DNA from 4 places in the Paenibacillus lacisediminis genome. Region 2 is predicted to be linked to each of the others. Evidence: predicted binding sites of a transcription regulator. Region 2 holds the regulator's gene; each other region holds the start of a gene.
What was found. The regulator Rex, encoded in region 2, represses fermentation and respiration genes when NADH is low (regulators of the CRP and FNR family bind a similar motif). The targets are predictions, from matches to a motif close to TTGTGAAATATTTCACAA.
Positions count from the first base shown of each region.

Region 1: nirB (nitrite reductase large subunit NirB) is a predicted target of Rex. The motif match lies at 1,483-1,500, and genes of this name have one in related genera.
Region 3: ACLD72_RS12785 (flavocytochrome c) is a predicted target of Rex. The motif match lies at 2,147-2,164, and genes of this name have one in related genera.
Region 4: ACLD72_RS17175 (FAD:protein FMN transferase) is a predicted target of Rex. The motif match lies at 2,915-2,932, and genes of this name have one in related genera.

Region 1 covers NZ_JBKIAX020000010.1:201,352-205,925, forward strand. Annotated here, with positions in the region: gene ACLD72_RS20090 (FAD-dependent oxidoreductase) at 1-489, shown strand, start outside; gene ACLD72_RS20095 (DUF4430 domain-containing protein) at 666-1,391, shown strand; gene nirB (nitrite reductase large subunit NirB) at 1,621-4,059, shown strand; gene nirD (nitrite reductase small subunit NirD) at 4,093-4,440, shown strand; gene ACLD72_RS20110 (formate/nitrite transporter family protein) at 4,532-4,574, shown strand, end outside.
Region 2 covers NZ_JBKIAX020000021.1:82,851-87,424, reverse strand. Annotated here, with positions in the region: gene dinG (ATP-dependent DNA helicase DinG) at 1-2,411, shown strand, start outside; gene ACLD72_RS28120 (redox-sensing transcriptional repressor Rex) at 2,424-3,080, shown strand; gene ACLD72_RS28115 (amidohydrolase) at 3,070-4,368, shown strand.
Region 3 covers NZ_JBKIAX020000005.1:373,963-378,536, forward strand. Annotated here, with positions in the region: gene dnaJ (molecular chaperone DnaJ) at 1-1,081, shown strand, start outside; gene ACLD72_RS12780 (response regulator) at 1,353-2,060, shown strand; gene ACLD72_RS12785 (flavocytochrome c) at 2,213-3,643, shown strand; gene ACLD72_RS12790 (FMN-binding protein) at 3,698-4,057, shown strand; gene ACLD72_RS12795 (YxcD family protein) at 4,133-4,417, opposite strand; gene ACLD72_RS12800 (hypothetical protein) at 4,421-4,574, opposite strand, start outside.
Region 4 covers NZ_JBKIAX020000008.1:140,973-145,546, forward strand. Annotated here, with positions in the region: gene ACLD72_RS17170 (glycosyltransferase family 2 protein) at 71-952, shown strand; gene ACLD72_RS17175 (FAD:protein FMN transferase) at 1,768-2,850, opposite strand; gene ACLD72_RS17180 (NusG domain II-containing protein) at 3,129-3,521, shown strand; gene ACLD72_RS17185 (Gx transporter family protein) at 3,505-4,053, shown strand; gene ACLD72_RS17190 (ATP-binding cassette domain-containing protein) at 4,118-4,574, shown strand, end outside.

The DNA.
Region 1 (4,574 bases), on a different contig from region 2:
ACGCTTGTTCTGGACAGCAACGCGAGCATGACGAAGCGGGCCTGGATAGAGAACCATTACGGGGCAAAGGACATTTCCGGACCGGATTTGCTCAAAATCGGACGGGAGCAGGCCGAAAAATTCGGCGCCAAGTTCATTGAAGAAAAAGTGACGCATATCGATGCCAACGGCGGTTCGACAGTAACCGTGAAAACGGAATCCGGCCGCGGCTACGAAGCGTCCCATATCATATTGGCCACCGGCGCGTTGACCGATCTTGCAAACGCTACCGGGCTGGAGTTGAAAGAAGGCCGCGAGCCGAGAATCAAAACCGTCGTCGCTACGGACGGGCAAGGCCGGACCAGCGTTCCGCGGATCTGGGCGGCCGGCACGGTGGCGGGCGTCAGCGTTCATACGATCATTACGGCCGGCGACGGGGCAAAAGTCGCGATCGAGCTGATCAGCGAAATCAACGGCGAACGTTACGTGGATCATGATGTGTTGAAATAAAACAAACTCATACAATATAACTTGATGTATTCAGGCCTCGGCCCTTCCCTTCTCAGGGAAGGGTTCTTTGCGCCTGCCTCGAAATTTGAGAACTTTCTGTTGGTCCGGTATGCTTAAGTTACGGAATATTCCTGGATCGAATAAGGAAAAATGATTAGAGGAAAGGCGGGGCGGCGATGCGCAATAGGTTGAAATGGCTGGCTGGACTAGTGATCATGATGGCGTTCTTCACGGCAGCCTGCGCCGATGGCGGCACGATCGACAAACCGGATTCTTCGGAAGAGCTGCAAAGCGAGGATGGGGATGCCCATGACATCACCTTAACAATTGACGGGGGCACGTTTATCCCCGATGTGAAGCGAAAATTGCATTTTGATTATACGGAAGGGATCACCGTTCTTCAAGCGCTTGAAAGCAGCGGAATCATAGAGCTGGCGGGGGATAGGAGCAAAATTCAATCCGTGGGCGCAGTGTCGCTTGATTCGACGCTGGAGTGGGGAGTCCGCTTGAATGACAAGGAGCTGCCGTCCGGCGATTGGATCAAACTGCTCAAGGCGGGGGACAACATCCTGGTTTACGTTAAAACCGTAGGCAGCGATGCGGTCAGTTCCAATGGAGCTTCGCTGCTGCTGACCGTGAACGGGGGAAGTCAAAATCCGCAGCCCAAACGCTATTTTGTCCATCAATACAATGAAAACACGACCGTGAGGGACTTGCTCAAGCGGAGCGGGCTCGTGGAGCTGAACAAAACCGGGCAATATATCGTCTCCGTTAACGGATACCGTCCGGATGAAACGGAAGCATGGGTGCTGAAGGTAAATCAAAAGAAATTGCTGGCCACCGGCCTCGACATGAGGTTAAAACCCCAGGACAATGTGGAAATCACTTTGGTGCGAAAATAAGTTTCGGACCGAAAAAAATAAATCCGCAGTTCTCTTAGATAAGAGGCTGCGGATTTTTCAATAGGGATGCAAAAAAAAATGTGACAATTACATGTGATAGATTTCACATTTAATGTGAATGTAATCACAAACTATTCTTAATTTTAAATGTATACTTTCGGCATAAAGGATTTACAGGAGATTAACTAAGAATCGGAACAGTCTTATTCTGAAAGGGGCATGGATGATGATGGCTACAGCGAAAGAGAAATTGGTCGTGATCGGTAACGGAATGGCGGGGATCAGCACCGTTGAGCAAATATTGAAATTAACCTCCAAATTCGAAATTACGGTGTTCGGAAGCGAGCCGCATCCCAACTACAACCGGATCATGCTTTCCTATGTGCTTGAAGGCAGCAAAACGATAGATGATATTATCCTGAACGATTTGAACTGGTACCGTGACAATGGCATTACGCTGCATACCGGAACGGCGGTTGCCCGGATCGACAAGGAGACGAAGCAGGTTGTCACCGAAGACGGTGAGCGCGTGCCTTACGATAAGGTGCTGATCGCTACCGGATCGACCTCGTTTATTTTGCCGATTCCCGGCAGCGATAAGGAAGGGGTGGTTGGCTTCCGCGACATTTCCGACTGCGAACAAATGATCCAGGCGGCCAAGTCGTACCGCAAAGCGGCGGTTATCGGCGGAGGGCTGCTCGGGCTGGAGGCGGCCAAAGGACTCGTTCAGCTCGGCATGGACGTAACGGTCGTGCATTTAATGGAAGATTTGATGGAACGCCAGCTGGATCATCAGGCGGCGGGGATGCTGAAAGCGGAACTGGAGCGCCAGGGCATCAAATTTAAAATGGGCGCGCAGACGACCGAGCTGCTTGGCGATTCGCGGGTAAGCGGGCTGCGGTTCGCCGACGGCACGGAGCTGGAAGCGGAATTCGTCGTTATGGCCGTCGGCATCAAACCGAACGTTGCGGTAGCCAAAGCGAGCGGCCTCGAAGTGAACCGTGGGATCGTCGTGAACGATTATCTGCAGACATCGCTGGAAGGCGTGTATTCCGTCGGCGAGTGCACGGAGCACCGCGGCACCTGTTACGGCCTCGTCGCTCCGCTGTTTGAGCAGGGCATGGTTCTGGCGAAGCATATCAGCGGCGTGGAAACAGCGCCTTACACCGGTTCGGTCGTTTCGACCAAACTCAAAATATCCGGGGTTGACGTGTTTTCGACCGGGGAATTTATCGATGGTCCGGAACATACGGTGATCAGCAGCAAAGACGAGTGGAAACGGACCTACAAAAAAATTCTGCTGAAGGACGACGTTTTTGTAGGCGCGGTGCTGTTTGGCGACATTAACGATTCGGCCGAGCTGCAGAAGCTGATCAAGCAGAAGGCGGAGATGACGGACGAATTGTACGCCTCGCTGATGGGCACGGGCTGCTGCGGCGGCGGTGGCCAAAAGAAAGCTTCGGTCGAAACGATGGCGGACGACGAAATTGTCTGCGGCTGCAACGGGGTGACCAAAGGGACGATCGTTGACGTGATCACCAACCAGGGATTAACGACCGTCGACGAGATCAAAGCCTGCACGGGGGCGACCCGGTCTTGCGGAGGCTGCAAGCCGGTGGTTGAGCAAATATTGCAATACGTGCTGGGAGACGGATTTGAGTCGGCGGCGAAACAGGGCATATGCAGCTGCACGACGCTGAGCCGTGATGAAATCGTGGCTGAGATCAAGGCGAAAGGGCTGCAGACGACCAAAGAAGTGATGAACGTGCTTGGCTGGAGCCAGCCGGAGGGCTGCTCGAAATGCCGCCCGGCCATCAACTATTATCTCGGCATGTTGTACCCGGACACGCACGAGGACGAAAAGGAATCGCGTTTCGTGAACGAACGGATGAGCGCCAACATTCAGAAGGATGGGACTTACACTGTTGTACCGCGGATGTACGGCGGCGTGACGACGCCGGAGGACCTGAAGAAAATCGCCGACGTATCGCTGAAATACGATGTGAAGGTCGTAAAGGTTACCGGCGGCCAGCGGCTGGACTTGATCGGTGTGAAAAAGGAAGACTTGCCGAAAGTGTGGGCCGAGCTCGACATGCCGTCGGGATACGCCTACGCCAAATCGCTCCGCACGGTGAAAACCTGCGTCGGCTCGCAGTTTTGCCGGTTCGGCACACAGGATTCGATGGGTATGGGCGCGCAGCTCGAACGCAAATTCGAACGGCTTGATTTTCCGGCTAAATTCAAAATGGCGGTGAACGGCTGCCCGCGCAACTGCGCCGAATCGTGCACGAAGGATATCGGGATCGTCGGCAACGACGGCGGATGGGAAATCTTTATCGGCGGTAACGGAGGGATCAAGGCCCGGCTTGCGGATTCGCTGTGTAAGGTGAAGACCGATGAGGAGCTGATCGAGCTGTGCGCAGCCATTATCCAGCATTACCGCGAAACCGGCAACTACCTGGAAAGAACGTCGGAGTGGGTTGAACGGATGGGGCTGGACAATATCCGCGCGGCGGTAGTGGACGATGCGGAAAATCGTAAAGCTTTGGTAGAACGCGTTGAGTTTGCCTTGAAGCAGGTTTCGGACCCGTGGAAAAAGATGCTAAACGACAACGAAACGCGCGGCAAGCTGTTCCACAGCCTGGAAATGAGCGAACAGATGAACTAAACCGGACGGATGACAGGAAAGGGGAAGAGGAGCATGAACAAGGACATGAGTAAAGAGACATTTTTCCCGGTGGGGCCCGTGGAGCAGTTTCTGCCCCAGATCGGGCGCGTGGTGGAAGCAGGAGGCCATGAATTGGCGGTGTTCCGTTTATCTGACGGGCGCATCTTCGCCGCCCTGAATCAAAATCCTCATCCGAAAGGCGGGCCGCTGGCCGAAGGAATCGTATCCGGGCATTACCTTTACGACCCGCTCTACGATTGGAAAATCGATCTGACGACCGGCCTGGTCCAGGCCCCGGACAGCGGACAAGTGCCGATGTTCCCGGTCAAGGTGGAGGGCGGACAGGTGTCGATCGCCGTCAGCGCCTTGCAGCAAGTATAGGCCCTGCAAGATCGTAAGCGCGGTGACCCTGCTCTCAGGAATCGCCGCGCTTGCTTTCAATGGAGGACACGCATAAGGGGAGGAAACGGCAATGTATACGCCAAATGTGGAAGCCATTGTGGAAACGGCAGTCA
Region 2 (4,574 bases):
TCTTCCTGAAATGCCTGGAGGAATGCGAGCGGCTGCCGCTTTTGACGCTGCAGCGCCTCGCGGATTTGTTTGCGGGCGAGGACAGTGATCTCGGTTGGTTTTTTGACGCCATGGTCCAGGAGAAGGAACGCGAAACCGAGCAAAGCGATGACGGTTACATCTACTACCGCCAATTCGCATTGCAGGCGGAGGATTGGATGGATATCGAATCTCCGCGGGGCGTTATGGCGGAGAATCCGCTGGAGGGTGTGTCCTTCGAGCAGTTCATGGAGCAGGTAAGGGAGCGCTTGCGCGAAAGGCTGCCCCAATACGAGGAGCGGGACGCGCAAAACAAGATGCTGGAGAAAGTGAGCCAGGCTTTTGCCGAGGATAAGCACCTGCTGATCGAAGCGGGCACCGGAACGGGGAAATCGCTTGGTTATTTGCTGCCCGCTATTTATCACAGCGTCAAACGGGAAGAAAAAGTGATGGTTAGCACGCATACCATCAATCTGCAGGAGCAGCTGCGGGAAAGAGATGTTCCGCTGCTTACCGAAGTGGTGCCGTTTCCTTTCCTGGCTGCCGTATTCAAAGGAAGGCAGCATTATTTGTGCTTGCGCAAATTTGAACATAAAATAAATAGAAAAGACTTTGCTACGCCGAAAGAAGAGGTGATGACGGCGGCGCAAATGATCGTGTGGCTGACACAAACGGTCAACGGCGACGATGAAGAGCTCAATTTGGGCAATCGCGGCGGCGATTTCTGGGAAACGGTGGCCAGCGAGTCGGACTCCTGCCTCGGACGGTCCTGCCCGTGGTTCCGCAAATGCTTTTACCACCGGGCCAAACATGAAGCCGGGGTAGCCGATGTGGTCATTACGAACCACTCCAAGCTGTTTACCGATATCCAGGCCGGGCATCAGCTGTTGCCGGGGTACGAGCGCTTGGTCATCGACGAAGCGCATCATTTGGAGGATGTGGCAGGCAAACATCTGGGCATTCATATGAAGTATTTTACCGTCATTCATACGCTTACCCGGCTGTTCAAGGACAGCAAGACCGGCCAGTTGCCGAATCTCCGCATCGCTTTGCAAGCGGCGGGAGGTGAAAAAACGGGCGAATGGTGCTCTGTCATCGACGAAATGTACCCGACGCTGATCGATGTGAAGGAGAGCTGGGACAAGCTCAGCGAGCTGTTGTTTGCGCTCATGCCGGAACGGAGTGACGCGGCGCCCGGCGATCCGGGGCAATTCGTTTACCGTCTGCTTCCGCTAAAGAAACCGCAGGAATGGGATAAGCTGTCGGCGCTGGAGAACCAGATTTACGTCGCGCTTGGGGACGTGCTTCGCAAGGGCGACCGCATGCTCGCCCAAATCCGGGAAGATCAGGAGGATTTCGGCTCCGAAAGCCTGATGACCGACATCAACGGTTTATTCAAGGATTTGGCCAACGAGCGGGAAGCGCTGCGTTTCTTCATGAAGCTGGAGAGCGAGGAGACGGTTTACTGGATGGAAGCGAACGGGAATTTCCGCAGCCGCTCCTTGCAGATGTATGCCGTTCCGATCGACGTTAGCGCACAGCTAAAGGAATATTTTTTCGACAGGAAAAAAAGCGTGGTGATGACCTCGGCAACCCTGTCGGTCGACAAGTCGTTCCAATATATGATCGAACAGTTGGGACTGACGGAAGCGGCCGAGCAAGAGCGGCTGAACACGACGATGCTGCCGTCGCCGTTTGATTACCGGAACCAGGCGCTGCTCGTTATTCCGCGCGATTTTCCAAGCGTGAAGGGGAGCGTGGGCGACGATCATTTCGTCAGTACGCTGGTGCATTCGCTCGCCGATACCGCAGTGGCGACTAAAGGCCGCATGCTGGTGCTGTTTACGTCTTACCGGATGCTGCGGCAGGTGTATGATCCGCTGAAGGAGCTGCTGTCGCCGCAGGGGATCACGGTTATCGGCCAAGGCATGGACAGCGGCAGCCGCAGCAAGCTGACAAGGCGGTTCCAGGGCCAGGCGGCGTCCGTGCTGCTGGGAACGAGCAGCTTCTGGGAAGGCGTGGACATTCCGGGCGAAGCTTTGACGAGCTTGGCGATCGTCCGCCTGCCTTTCCAGCCCCCCAACCATCCGCTGGTGGAAGCGAAAAGCGAACGGCTGCAGAAGGAGAAGAAAAATCCTTTCATGAAACTGTCCGTGCCCCAGGCGGTCATCCGCTTTAAGCAGGGATTTGGCAGGCTCGTCCGCTCCTCGCAGGACCGGGGGATCGTGGTTGTTTACGATACCCGCATCTTGGAATCTTACTATGGGAAATACTTTTTATATTCACTGCCCGGGCCGAAGATGGAGCATATGCCGCTCTCTCAGATGGTTCCGCGCATATCGGAATGGTTAAGTCCGGGAGACGAAGACGTTTCTAAGTCTGCGTCAGAATAGGGGGATAAACGTATGAAATCCGAAAAAATTTCCGATGCCGTAGTACGCCGGCTGCCGGTGTATTTGCGCTTTCTCAACGAACTGAGCCGGCGCGAGGTGCCTACGGTTTCCTCACAGGAGCTCGGCCAGAAGCTCGACCTCAATCCGGCCCAGATCCGCAAAGATCTGGCCTACTTTGGCGATTTCGGGCGAAAGGGCATCGGCTACGATGTCGCGTATTTGATCGAGAAAATCCAGGAAATTCTCAATCTGGACCAACAGGTCAACGTTGCGCTGGTCGGCGCCGGTAATTTGGGGCACGCGCTTTCGAATTACAACGCTTATTTGAAGGACAACATGAAAATCGTGGCGGTGTTTGACGCGTCTCCGGCGAAGATCGGCACGCAGATCAATAACATCACAATCCAGCCGATCGAAGAGCTGACGGAAACGGTGCGGGAGAAAAATATCCGGATCGGGATTATTACCGTGCCTGATTTTGAAGCGCAGCGCGTGGCGGATCAACTGGTGGCGGCGGGAATCGGGGCGATTCTGAACTTTGCCCCTACAATTCTGAAGGTGCCGCCGGAAGTCCGCATTCATGCCGCCGATTTCACGACCGATTTGCTCAGTTTGGCGTATTACTTGGATAACGGAAACGGAAAGGAACAACCTGCTCATGAGTCGTAAATGGTTAATCAAGAACGGAACCTTTGTCGTGTTCGACCAGGCCCGTTCTATTGTTAAAGGCTATATGCTCGTTGAGGGCGATACGATCTCCTATATCGGCGAGCAGCTTCCGGAAGGCGCGGCAGACGCGGAAACTTTTGACGGAAACGGGCTGCTGTTTATGCCGGGGCTGATCAACACGCATGGCCATGCGGCGATGTCGCTATTGCGCGGTTACGGCGACGACATGGTGCTGCAGACATGGCTTCAGGAAAAAATGTGGCCGATGGAAGCCAAATTCACCGCCGGCGACGTGTACGCCGGGACGGCGTTGGCTGTGCTGGAGATGCTTAAGGGCGGGACGACCACCTTCCTGGACATGTACGACCATATGGATGAAGTGGCCAAAGTCGTGCAGGAATCGGGCATTCGGGCTGTGCTGATGCGCGGCGTTATCGGGTTGTGCCCGTCGGATGTGCAGCAGCAGAAGCTGAACGAAGCGATCGCGTTTGCGAAAAATTGGCACGGTCAAGCGGACGGCCGAATCACGACGATGATTTCGCCGCATGGGCCGTACACGTGTCCGCCGGAATTTTTCGAGAAATTCGTGCAAGCGGCTCATGATCTGGATCTGCCGATGCATACGCATATGTCAGAGACGCGGGCGGAAGTGGAGCAAAACGTGAACGATTACGGGGTCAGACCGGTTCAGCATTTGCTGAACCTCGGGATGTTCTCCCGCCCATCGCTGCTTGCTCACGCCGTGCATTTGACCGATGAAGAGATCGAGATTTTGGCGGCGCATAACGTGGCGGTGTCGCACAATCCCGGCAGTAACCTGAAGCTGGCCAGCGGCGTGGCGCGAGTACCGGAACTGCTAGGCAAAGGCGTGGTCGTGTCGCTTGGGACGGACGGGGCCGCCAGCAACAACAACCTTGATATGTTGGAGGAGGTCCGCCTTGCCGCGTTGATCCACAAAGGCGTTTCCGGCGATCCTACCGCCGTTCCGGCGCTGGAAGCCCTCAAAATGGGTACGGAATACGGAGCGAAATCGGTGTTTTTGCCGAATACGGGGAAACTTGCGGCCGGCATGAAGGCGGATTTTATCGCGCTGAATACGGAACAGGCCCATTTCCTGCCAAGGACGGATTACGTTTCCCATGTCGTCTATTCGGCCGGTTCCAAAGACGTAGAGCATGTGTGGGTTAACGGTGAGCAGGTGGTCAAACACGGGGCTTGCCTTACCCTCGACGAGGAGCGTATCCGCCATGAGGCGCAGGCGGCCTTCGAAGGGCTGCTGGCCCGGTAGAGGTTTGGTCTTGAACGGTGCGTGAGGTTGCAGTTGCAGCAGTGTGGCTAGGGTCGTGATCGTGTTGCGGTTGCAGTTGCAGCAGTGGCTTTGGTCATGATCGTGGCTGTGACTGAGCCTGTGATTGCGCCTATGGCTGCGTTAATGACTGCGTTAATGACTGCGTTAATGACTGCGTCAATGCCTAAGCCTGCGATTGCGCCGAT
Region 3 (4,574 bases), on a different contig from region 2:
GAAAACCGCGACCGAAGAAGAGGTCAAAAAAGCTTATCGCAAGCTGGCCCGTCAATATCACCCGGACGTAAACAAAGCGGCGGATGCGGAAGCGAAGTTTAAAGAAGTGAAGGAAGCCTACGACGTGCTCAGTGATGAGGGCAAACGCGCTCGCTACGACCAATACGGACATGTGGATCCGAACCAGGGCATGGGCGGCGGATTTTCCGGCACGGATTTTGGCGGATTTGGCGATATTTTCGATATGTTCTTTGGCGGTGGCGGCGGCAGACGCGACCCGAACGCACCGCAGCGGGGGAACGATCTGCAATATACGATGACGATCGAGTTCGAGGAAGCGGCATTTGGGAAAGAAACCGATATTTCGATTCCGCGTACCGAAAACTGTGATACGTGCTCCGGCACCGGCGCAAAACCGGGAACCAAACCGACGGTTTGCTCCGTCTGCCACGGAACCGGGCAGCAGGAGGTCGTGCAGAACACGCCTTTCGGCCGCATGGTCAACCGGCGTTCCTGCTCGGCCTGCGGCGGCCGGGGCCAGATCATCAAAGAGAAATGCCCAACCTGCTCCGGCAGCGGCAAGGTGAAGAAGCAGCGTAAAATCCACGTCCGGATTCCGGCGGGGGTTGACGACGGCGCCCAATTGCGGATGACGGGCGAAGGGGAAGGCGGACTGCGCGGAGGCCCTCCCGGCGATTTGTATATCGTGATCCGCGTGAAAGAACATGAGTACTTCGAGCGGGAAGGCGACGACGTTTATTTGGAAGTGCCGATTACGTTCGCGCAGGCCGCGCTTGGCGACGAGATCGAAATCCCGACGCTGACGGAAAAGGTGAAACTGAAAATTCCGGCCGGTACGCAGACAGGCACGTTCTTCCGCCTGAAAGGCAAAGGAATTCCGCGTCTTCGCGGCGTCGGCCAGGGCGATCAGCATGTCAAAGTGGTGTTGATGACACCGCGGAAGCTAAGTGAAGAGCAGAAAGAACTGCTGCGCCAGTTCGCTTCATTGGAAGGCGAATTTACGCATGAAAATGAGCAATCGTTTTTTGACCGTATGAAACGGGCGTTTCGCGGAGAATAATAAGGAAAAACACGCGCGGGCGAAAGAGAGTTCTGAAAGTAAGGACTCCCTTACGCTCGCGCGTTTTTGTTTGAGCATCCCGGTTTCAGGGTTATCACCTCCCGGAGTACGTAACCTCATAGCCGCATTCCCGGCCCTTCGGTAGAATAAATTTATGTACATGCTTACCGACGGGAGGAAGCAACATGATGAGAAGAACAAAATTCCGTCTGCAAACAACGGGTACCCGGTTTAGTTTGAGCTTTCCGTTTGCGCCAAAGGAGGCGGCCATATGATCAGGGTCTTAATCGTGGAAGATGATCCGATGGTGGCGAAGTTCAACCAAAGTTACCTGGAACTGGTGGAGGGTTTCCGCTGTGTGGGTACGGCGGAGTCGGCCGAAGCGGCCAAACGGTTGTTGGAACGGGTCAAACCGCAGCTGATTTTGCTTGAGTTGTACATGCGCCGACAGGACGGCTTCGCTTTGCTTAATTATATCCGCAGCCGCGCTCAAAATATCGACGTTATTGTCATTTCGGCCGCGAGGGATCCGGAAAGCATTATAAAAACACGGCAGTATGGTGCAATTGACTATCTGATCAAACCGTATCATTTCTCGCGATTCAAAACGTCGCTGGAATTGTACCGCGATACGTACCGTGCGATGAATTCCTGCCGGGTCATGAGCCAAAACGATGTTGATCGTTTGATCTGGCGCGGCGATTGTCAGGCGGCATCACGTCCGCTGCCCAAAGGGCTGACCTCGGGTACTCTGCAGATGGTCTGGGAGGCGATCGCCCGGCAAGACAACTCGGGGTTCTCAACGAATGAGCTGTCCCGGACAGTCGGAATTTCCCGCGTTTCCGTGCGCAAATACCTTGATTTTCTGGCGGACATCGGCGTGCTCGAAACGGAGATCATTTACGGAACCGGGGGCAGGCCGCTCGACAAGTTCTGGACTGTGCCGGAAAAATCCAGCATGGTTTCCCTGTATTTTTAAAAAGACGGCATGCTTACATTACTTACTTTACGGTTTCTGTACTTACATAAGCTGGCCGAACCCAGACTCTCCTCTTACAATTACATTTGTGAAATATTGCACAATATTTCGTGCATTTTACGCTTACAACCAGAAAGGGAGAGGGAATCGGGATGAAAAGCACAAAGACAGTTTGGGCTCCGGGAATGCTGGTCATGATTTTGGCGGCAATGTTGATTTTGCCGGGCTGCGGCGGAAAAAGCGGGGACTCTGCGGACATTGTCGTCATCGGCGCCGGCGGAGCCGGCATGACGGCGGCCATCGAAGCGCAAAGTTTGGGGGCCAAAGTGATATTGCTGGAGAAAATGCCGATGGTCGGCGGGAATACGGTCCGCGCGGAAGGCGGTTTAAACGCGGCGGGCACCGAATATCAGAAAGCTCAGGGGATCGAAGATAGCCCGGAACTTCATTTTGAAGACACGATGAAAGGGGGCAAAAATCTCAATAATCCCGATTTGGTTAAAGTGCTGACGGAAAATGCCAAAGATTCAGTGGAATTTCTGAAGGAGAACGGTGCGGAGCTGTCGGAAGTCGGAAAGGCCGGTGGAGCCAGCGTTCCGCGCATTCATAGACCTGAAGGCGGTGAAGCGGCCGGGAACTTTATCGTCATGGCTTTGAAAAAGAAACTGGAGGAATTGCAAATCGATGTCCGGCTGCAGCACGAAGTGACGGAAATCTTGACGGATAAGGATGGCAAGGTGAGCGGCGTCAAAGGGACGGACAAGGACGGCAAAACCTTTTCTATCGGCGCTAAGGCGGTTATTTTAACCACGGGCGGCTTCGGGGCCAATTTGGACATGGTCGCCAAATACAAACCCGAACTGCGGGGATTCGCGACGACCAATGCGCCGGGAGCGCAAGGCAGCGGCATCGGGCTTGCCCAGGCGCTTGGTGCTAAGCTGGTGGACATGGAACAGATTCAAATTCACCCGACAACGATTCCTGGTGATGGCGTGCTGATCACCGAGGGCGTACGCGGCGATGGAGCGATTTTGGTTAATCAGGAAGGCGTGCGGTTTACGAACGAATTGCTGACGCGGGATGTCGTATCCCAAAATATCTTGGCGCAAAAAGACGGTATTGCTTACTTAATTTTTAATGATGAGTTGCGTGAAAATTTGGGTGCAACCGAGACGTATTTTGAAATGGGCTTGGTTGAGGAAGGCCAAACGCTTGCGGAACTGGCGTCTAAAATCGGTGTTGATGCCGCTGCGCTGGAACAGACCGTAAACCGTTACGCCGACATGAAAAACAAAGGTGCGGACGAAGATTTCCAGCGGGACGACATGCGGCTTGATTTTACGAAAGGAGCCTATTACGCCATCAAGGTAACGCCGGGAATCCATCACACGATGGGCGGCGTGGCGATCAACACCCAGACTCAGGTGCTGAACGAATCGGATGCTGTGATAACCAACCTGTATGCGGCAGGTGAAGTTACCGGGGGCGTTCATGGCGGCAACCGTCTCGGCGGCAATGCACTGGCCGACATCGTAACATTCGGGCGCATCGCCGCCCAGGAAGCCGTCAAAGCTTTGAACTAATCCGGGTGCAGAACCTGATACCATTAAGGAGATCAAAAGGAGATCAAATTCAACATGTACAAAAAAGCAAAGATAGGAATTTTTACGGTTATTCTTGGCGTGTCCCTGGCCTTGGCGGGTTGTTCCGGCGCAGGCGGCGGAAACTATGTGGACGGTACTTATGAAGGCAGCGCCCAAGGGGCAAAAAGCGAAGTGAAAGTAGCCGTTGAAATTAAAGGGGAGAAAATAGCCAATATCGAAATTGTCGAACACGGAGAAACGCAGAGCATCATCGACGCGGCGGTGGAGACGACCATTCCGGAAATCATCGAAAAGCAAACCACGGATGGAGTCGATGTTGTCTCCGGCGCGTCCAAATCCAGCGCAGCGGTTATTGAAGCGGTAACCGAAGCACTCGAAGGGGCCCAAAAATAACAAAGGCAGCTTCCCAAAGAAAAGAACCTGGTTCATGAATAATGACCAGGTTCTTTATTTTTCCGTTTGAGCAGTCTACAGGTCCTTCCGAATAATCGCGATGATTTCTTCGTGCAGTTCGAGCGTAATATCTTCCCGGAACGTGCGCATGCCATATTCCCGATAAACGTATTGGATGATCGATTCCATGATATTGGATTCCACCAGGTAACGGCTACGGCCGTTAACCCACACCTCCGCGGTGTAACCGGTATCCTCGTCCCAGCTTAATTCCACCTGAACGTCAGTGGGGCGGACTCCCGTTCTGTCCGCAGTATGAAGACAAATCGCGTTGATGATTTCATCCATGCCGAGAACCATGATTTAGTATCTTCCTCCACGCGGGTGCTCTTGGCGCGGCTGGCGTTTGAAACGCCGGTACAAAGCCACGGCGGCAGCGATGATCACGTAAATGGCAAGCAGGTTGACGGCAAGCCCCAGCAAGTTGCCGAAGAAGCCCATATTGCCGAACAAACCG
Region 4 (4,574 bases), on a different contig from region 2:
GGTGCTGAAAACCTGGCTTTTTGAACACGCACTATTAGTTTAGAATCTATATGATGGAGGGATACTTCATATGCCCAAGGTTTCGGTAATTATGCCGGTGTACAATAATGCCGCTTATGTTCAGGAAGCTATAAACAGCATACTGACTCAAACCTATACCGATTTTGAATTTATTATTATCGATGACGGGTCTACGGACGGATCCGCTCATCTTATTTCGCTGGTCGAGGACCCCAGAATCCGCAAAATCTTTCATCCCCAAAACTGCGGTCTGGTCGCTACGCTAAATGAAGGTCTGAGTCTGGCCACCGGGGAATATGTGGCCCGGATGGACAGCGATGATCTGTCAACGCCAAACCGCCTGGGCGTACAGGTGACGTTCATGGATGAGCATCCGTCCATCGATTTGTGCGGCACCGCGTTTACCTACTCCCTTGGCAACATACCAAAGGTTAACCCGGTGGAGCATGAAGAAATTCGGACCTGGCTGCTGTTCCACTGCTGCATCTGCCATCCGACGGTTATGATGCGCAATAGCATGATTCACCGGCTGGGGGTTCGCTATGACAGCAACTATCCTCATGCTGAGGACTATGAGCTGTGGAACCGTTTGGCCCCGCACATAAGAATGGCGAATATCCCCATGAACCTGCTGTATTATCGTATGCATACCGGACAAGTATCCCATGTGCATAAAGCCATTCAGGACGATTCCGCCCGGAGAGTCCGGCAGCGGCAATTTTCGCAGATGGGCCTGCAGCTGTCCCATGAGGAAGACCGGATTATGCGGGAGCTTTTGTATTTTCATGTCAACGCCGCCGATCAGCATCAGTACGCCCGGGCCTTCGGTTTTGCCTGCTGGGTGCTGGAGCAGAACCTGAAGCATCCGGTTTACGATCCGCAGCTGTTGAATCTGGCATTCTCCCGCTGCATCTCGCGTGTTCCGTATTAAACAAAACCGGTGTCGGCAGCACGCCAACACCGGTTTATGGCTATTGTTTACCCCAGTCTCCAGTACACGTGAAGACGCTAGCGGGTGTTCCTTCTTCGACTACAACTAACAACGGTTTGTTTCCAAAACAACAAATGCCCTACCTCTCATTTGTCCTTGCGGCTCCGATGACCGCGCCAGTGTGAATCAGAAAAACACTAAATCCTTACTTTATTGGGTCATTAAAATAGGAATTTCATACCGAAAGGTATAAGGAGAGTTATAATCTTTTGAGGAACTGCGATACGGGTAGTAACAATCTAATAAAGTATTATAACTCAAGTGTGTTGAAAATGCAACATAAACCGATAAGGCCCCCTGCTTTTTAGAGCTGGGGGCTTTTTGAATTATTCTGGCGGGTAGAGGACGATACGCAGGTAGAGAGGGGGAAGAAGAGGGAAGTGGTGGCTAAAGGACTGTAGAGGCGTTATTTGCGGAAAAACGGAGGTTGGTAAAATGTAACGGACAGAGATGACGTTATTTACCTCAAATTAGCCCGGGTGAGCTCGTTTAGAGCAAAATAGGGTCATGTGTGTCCGTTAGGCTGGGAAATACTCGGGAAATGGGCGAATAACGTCGCTGGAGTCCGTTAGAGCAGCGTCACCAGCTCGAAGGAGCCGAAACTCCTTGGAGCTTCTAATAAGAAAGAGGAGGACTCGAAGTAGAGCAGAAGAGGGAGGGGTATGGGGTGGAACCTCATACCTCTCCCCTGCAACGGAAAAGGACCTCGCCAGCGGCGATTTTTCTTAGGAAGTTAGAGGCTGCTGCGAAGCGAATTAATCGGCAAACGTATAGCTGTCGTTCGTTTTATGAAGCAGTTGTTTAAAACCGGAGGTCGCGTACAGCTTTTTGTCTTTCGTAATGAACAGAGCTTCTGTATTCGGTGTATTTTCGACAAACTCCAGGCCTTTATCGATTCCCAGCACGAACAAGGTCGTGGAGAGGGCGTCGGCGTCCGTGGATTTATCGGTCACGATTGTGACGCTGCTGATCCCGTTGTCTACAGGATAACCCGTTGTAGGATCCAGAATATGCTGGTACAGCTTACCGTTTTCGATAAAAAACCGCTCATAAATGCCGGAGGTCACAATCGTCTTATCGTTCACCCGAATAGTGCCGATCTGGTTTCCGCGCTCCTTGTCCGGATCTTGGATGCCGATGTTCCATTCATCGCCGTTCGGCTTTGTGCCCATTGCGTAGACGTTGCCGCCGAGGTCGATGATCGCGCTGTGAAAGCCTTGCTCCGCCAAATAATCGTAAATCCGGTCCGCGGCGTACCCTTTGCCGATCGAACCAAGGTCGATGGCCATGCCTTTTTCTTGCAGGTAAATCTCCTGCGCCGCCTCGTTCATCTCGATTTTGCGGTAATCGGTCAAGCGTCTCGCCGCGGTGATTTCTTCCTCAGGCGGGACGTGGGCGCCTTCATGGCCGATATTCCACAGGCTCACCAGGTTGCCGATGGCGGGGTCAAATTGGCCGTCTGTCCGCTTGGCGTACTCCAGCGCCTTCGCCACGAGATTAAACGTCTCGGTGGAAACCTTGACCGGAGCAATGCCGGAGCTCGCGTTCACTTTGGAAATTTCGCTGCCGCTGTCGGTGCGGCTGATGCAGCTGTCGATTCCTTTGAGCAGGTTATCCAGGTCTTTGAAATTTTGCTCGGTGGCCCGGTCGTCGTAAATCCGCACGGTCACCACCGTATCGAATATAAAATACGTCTCCGATTTCGGCTGAACCGCGCTTGCTTGCGGCGTTTTCTCGTCCGTGGCGCCGCCTGCCGCGCTGCCCGAGCCGCTGCAGCCGCCGAGCAGCGCGGCTATCAATATGAGGGTGAGGACAATGGGCGTTTTGTTCTTTTTCATGATCGCAGCCTTCTTTCGGTCCGGTAATGTCGCCTTGAGTGTAGCAAATATCACTGCACTGTAAAAGTGATTTTTTTCACAATACAACTGATCTTTTTCACACTAAATCCACCTTTCCAAATTCCATAAAATGTATGACCAAGTGATGATTTTGTGAAATGCAGGAGGCAGGGGCCAGGATGAGACAATTGTCACATTTGAAGACGAAGAGCAGCATGTATAATGGGGGCGTCTAAGATTTATATAATCAAAAAATAAGGAAGTTTGGGGAGTTTGCCATGAAGCGCGGAGATATCCTGTTGATCGGATTGGTCGTCGCCATCGCCTTGGCTTTTCTCGTGCCAAGGTGGCTTGGCGGAGATTCAAGTGAAAAAGTTCACAAAAATGGCGAGCGTGTGGCCAACATTACGGTTGACGGGAAGTTGTATAAAACCGTGGAGCTGACTAAGGAAGAACAAACCGTGGAAATCAAAACCGAATACGGCTACAACCTGTTAAAAATCCACGATTACGGCATTGAAATGACCGACGCCGATTGTCCGGACAAATTGTGCCTGACTTTCGGGTTCATCGATCGCAACGGCGGAACAATCGTCTGCCTGCCGCACAAGCTGATGGTCGAGGTTGTGGCCGCCGGGGAAGGGGACGATCTGGATGCCGTCGTTAAATGAAACATCCAATATGGTATTGAAAAGAACGGTGATCGTGGCGATTTTTGCGGCGGTGGCGGTTGTGCTCAGCCTGGTGGAATCGATAATTCCCGTCAATATGAGCGTTCCGGGCGCCAAGCTGGGACTCGCCAACATTATGGTGCTGACGTGCCTGTATTTTCTCAGAACCCGGGACGCATTTATGATGGTGCTGCTTAAAACGCTGCTGACGGCGTTTATTTTCGGCACGTTTTCCAGTTTCTTGTTCAGCATCATGGGGGCTTTGTTCAGCTTTGCGGCGATGTGGTTTCTGCTTCTCATCGGACGGAATCGGCTAAGCCTCATCGGCATCAGCACGATCGGAGGGATCGCCCACAATGTTGGGCAACTGACGGCGGCCTCCCTCTATTTTCACACGATGGGAATCTTCTATTATTTGCCGATGCTGCTGCTTATGGGCGTGCTCACCGGCATTGCCGTCGGGATCGCGGTCAAGTATCTGATTCCGTCGCTGTCGAAGCTGGAGTTGTTTAGCGGTTTTGTACCGGAATAGTGTTTGACCCGCCTTATGTCTGCCGGCCTGCGTGCCGGATCAAGGAGAAGGGAGCGGAGAGAAAATGGAGAACAACGGATTCGCTTATGAAGTGCAGCAGGTCTCTTTCGCTTATGATCCGGCCAGTCCGGTGCTTGGCGATGTGAGCTTGAACATCCCTTGGGGTGGATGGGTTTCCCTGGTTGGCGCCAACGGATGCGGCAAATCGACGCTGGCCAAACTGCTCGGCGGTTTGCTTGCCGCAAACGCTGGAACCATCCTGGTGGGGGGCGTGCCGCTGGACCGGGAGACCGCGCCTGATCTGCAGCGGCGCATCGGCATGGTTTTTCAGAATCCGGACAATCAGTTTATCGGTGCGACCGTGGAGGAGGATATCGCCTTCGGCTTGGAAGGCCGGTGCCTGCCCCGGCAGGAAATGCGGCGCCGTGTCCGGGAATACGCGGAAAAGCTGGGGATCGGCCATCTGCTGAGCAAACACCCTGCGGAATTGTCCGGAGGGCAGAAACAGCGGGTGGCCGTCG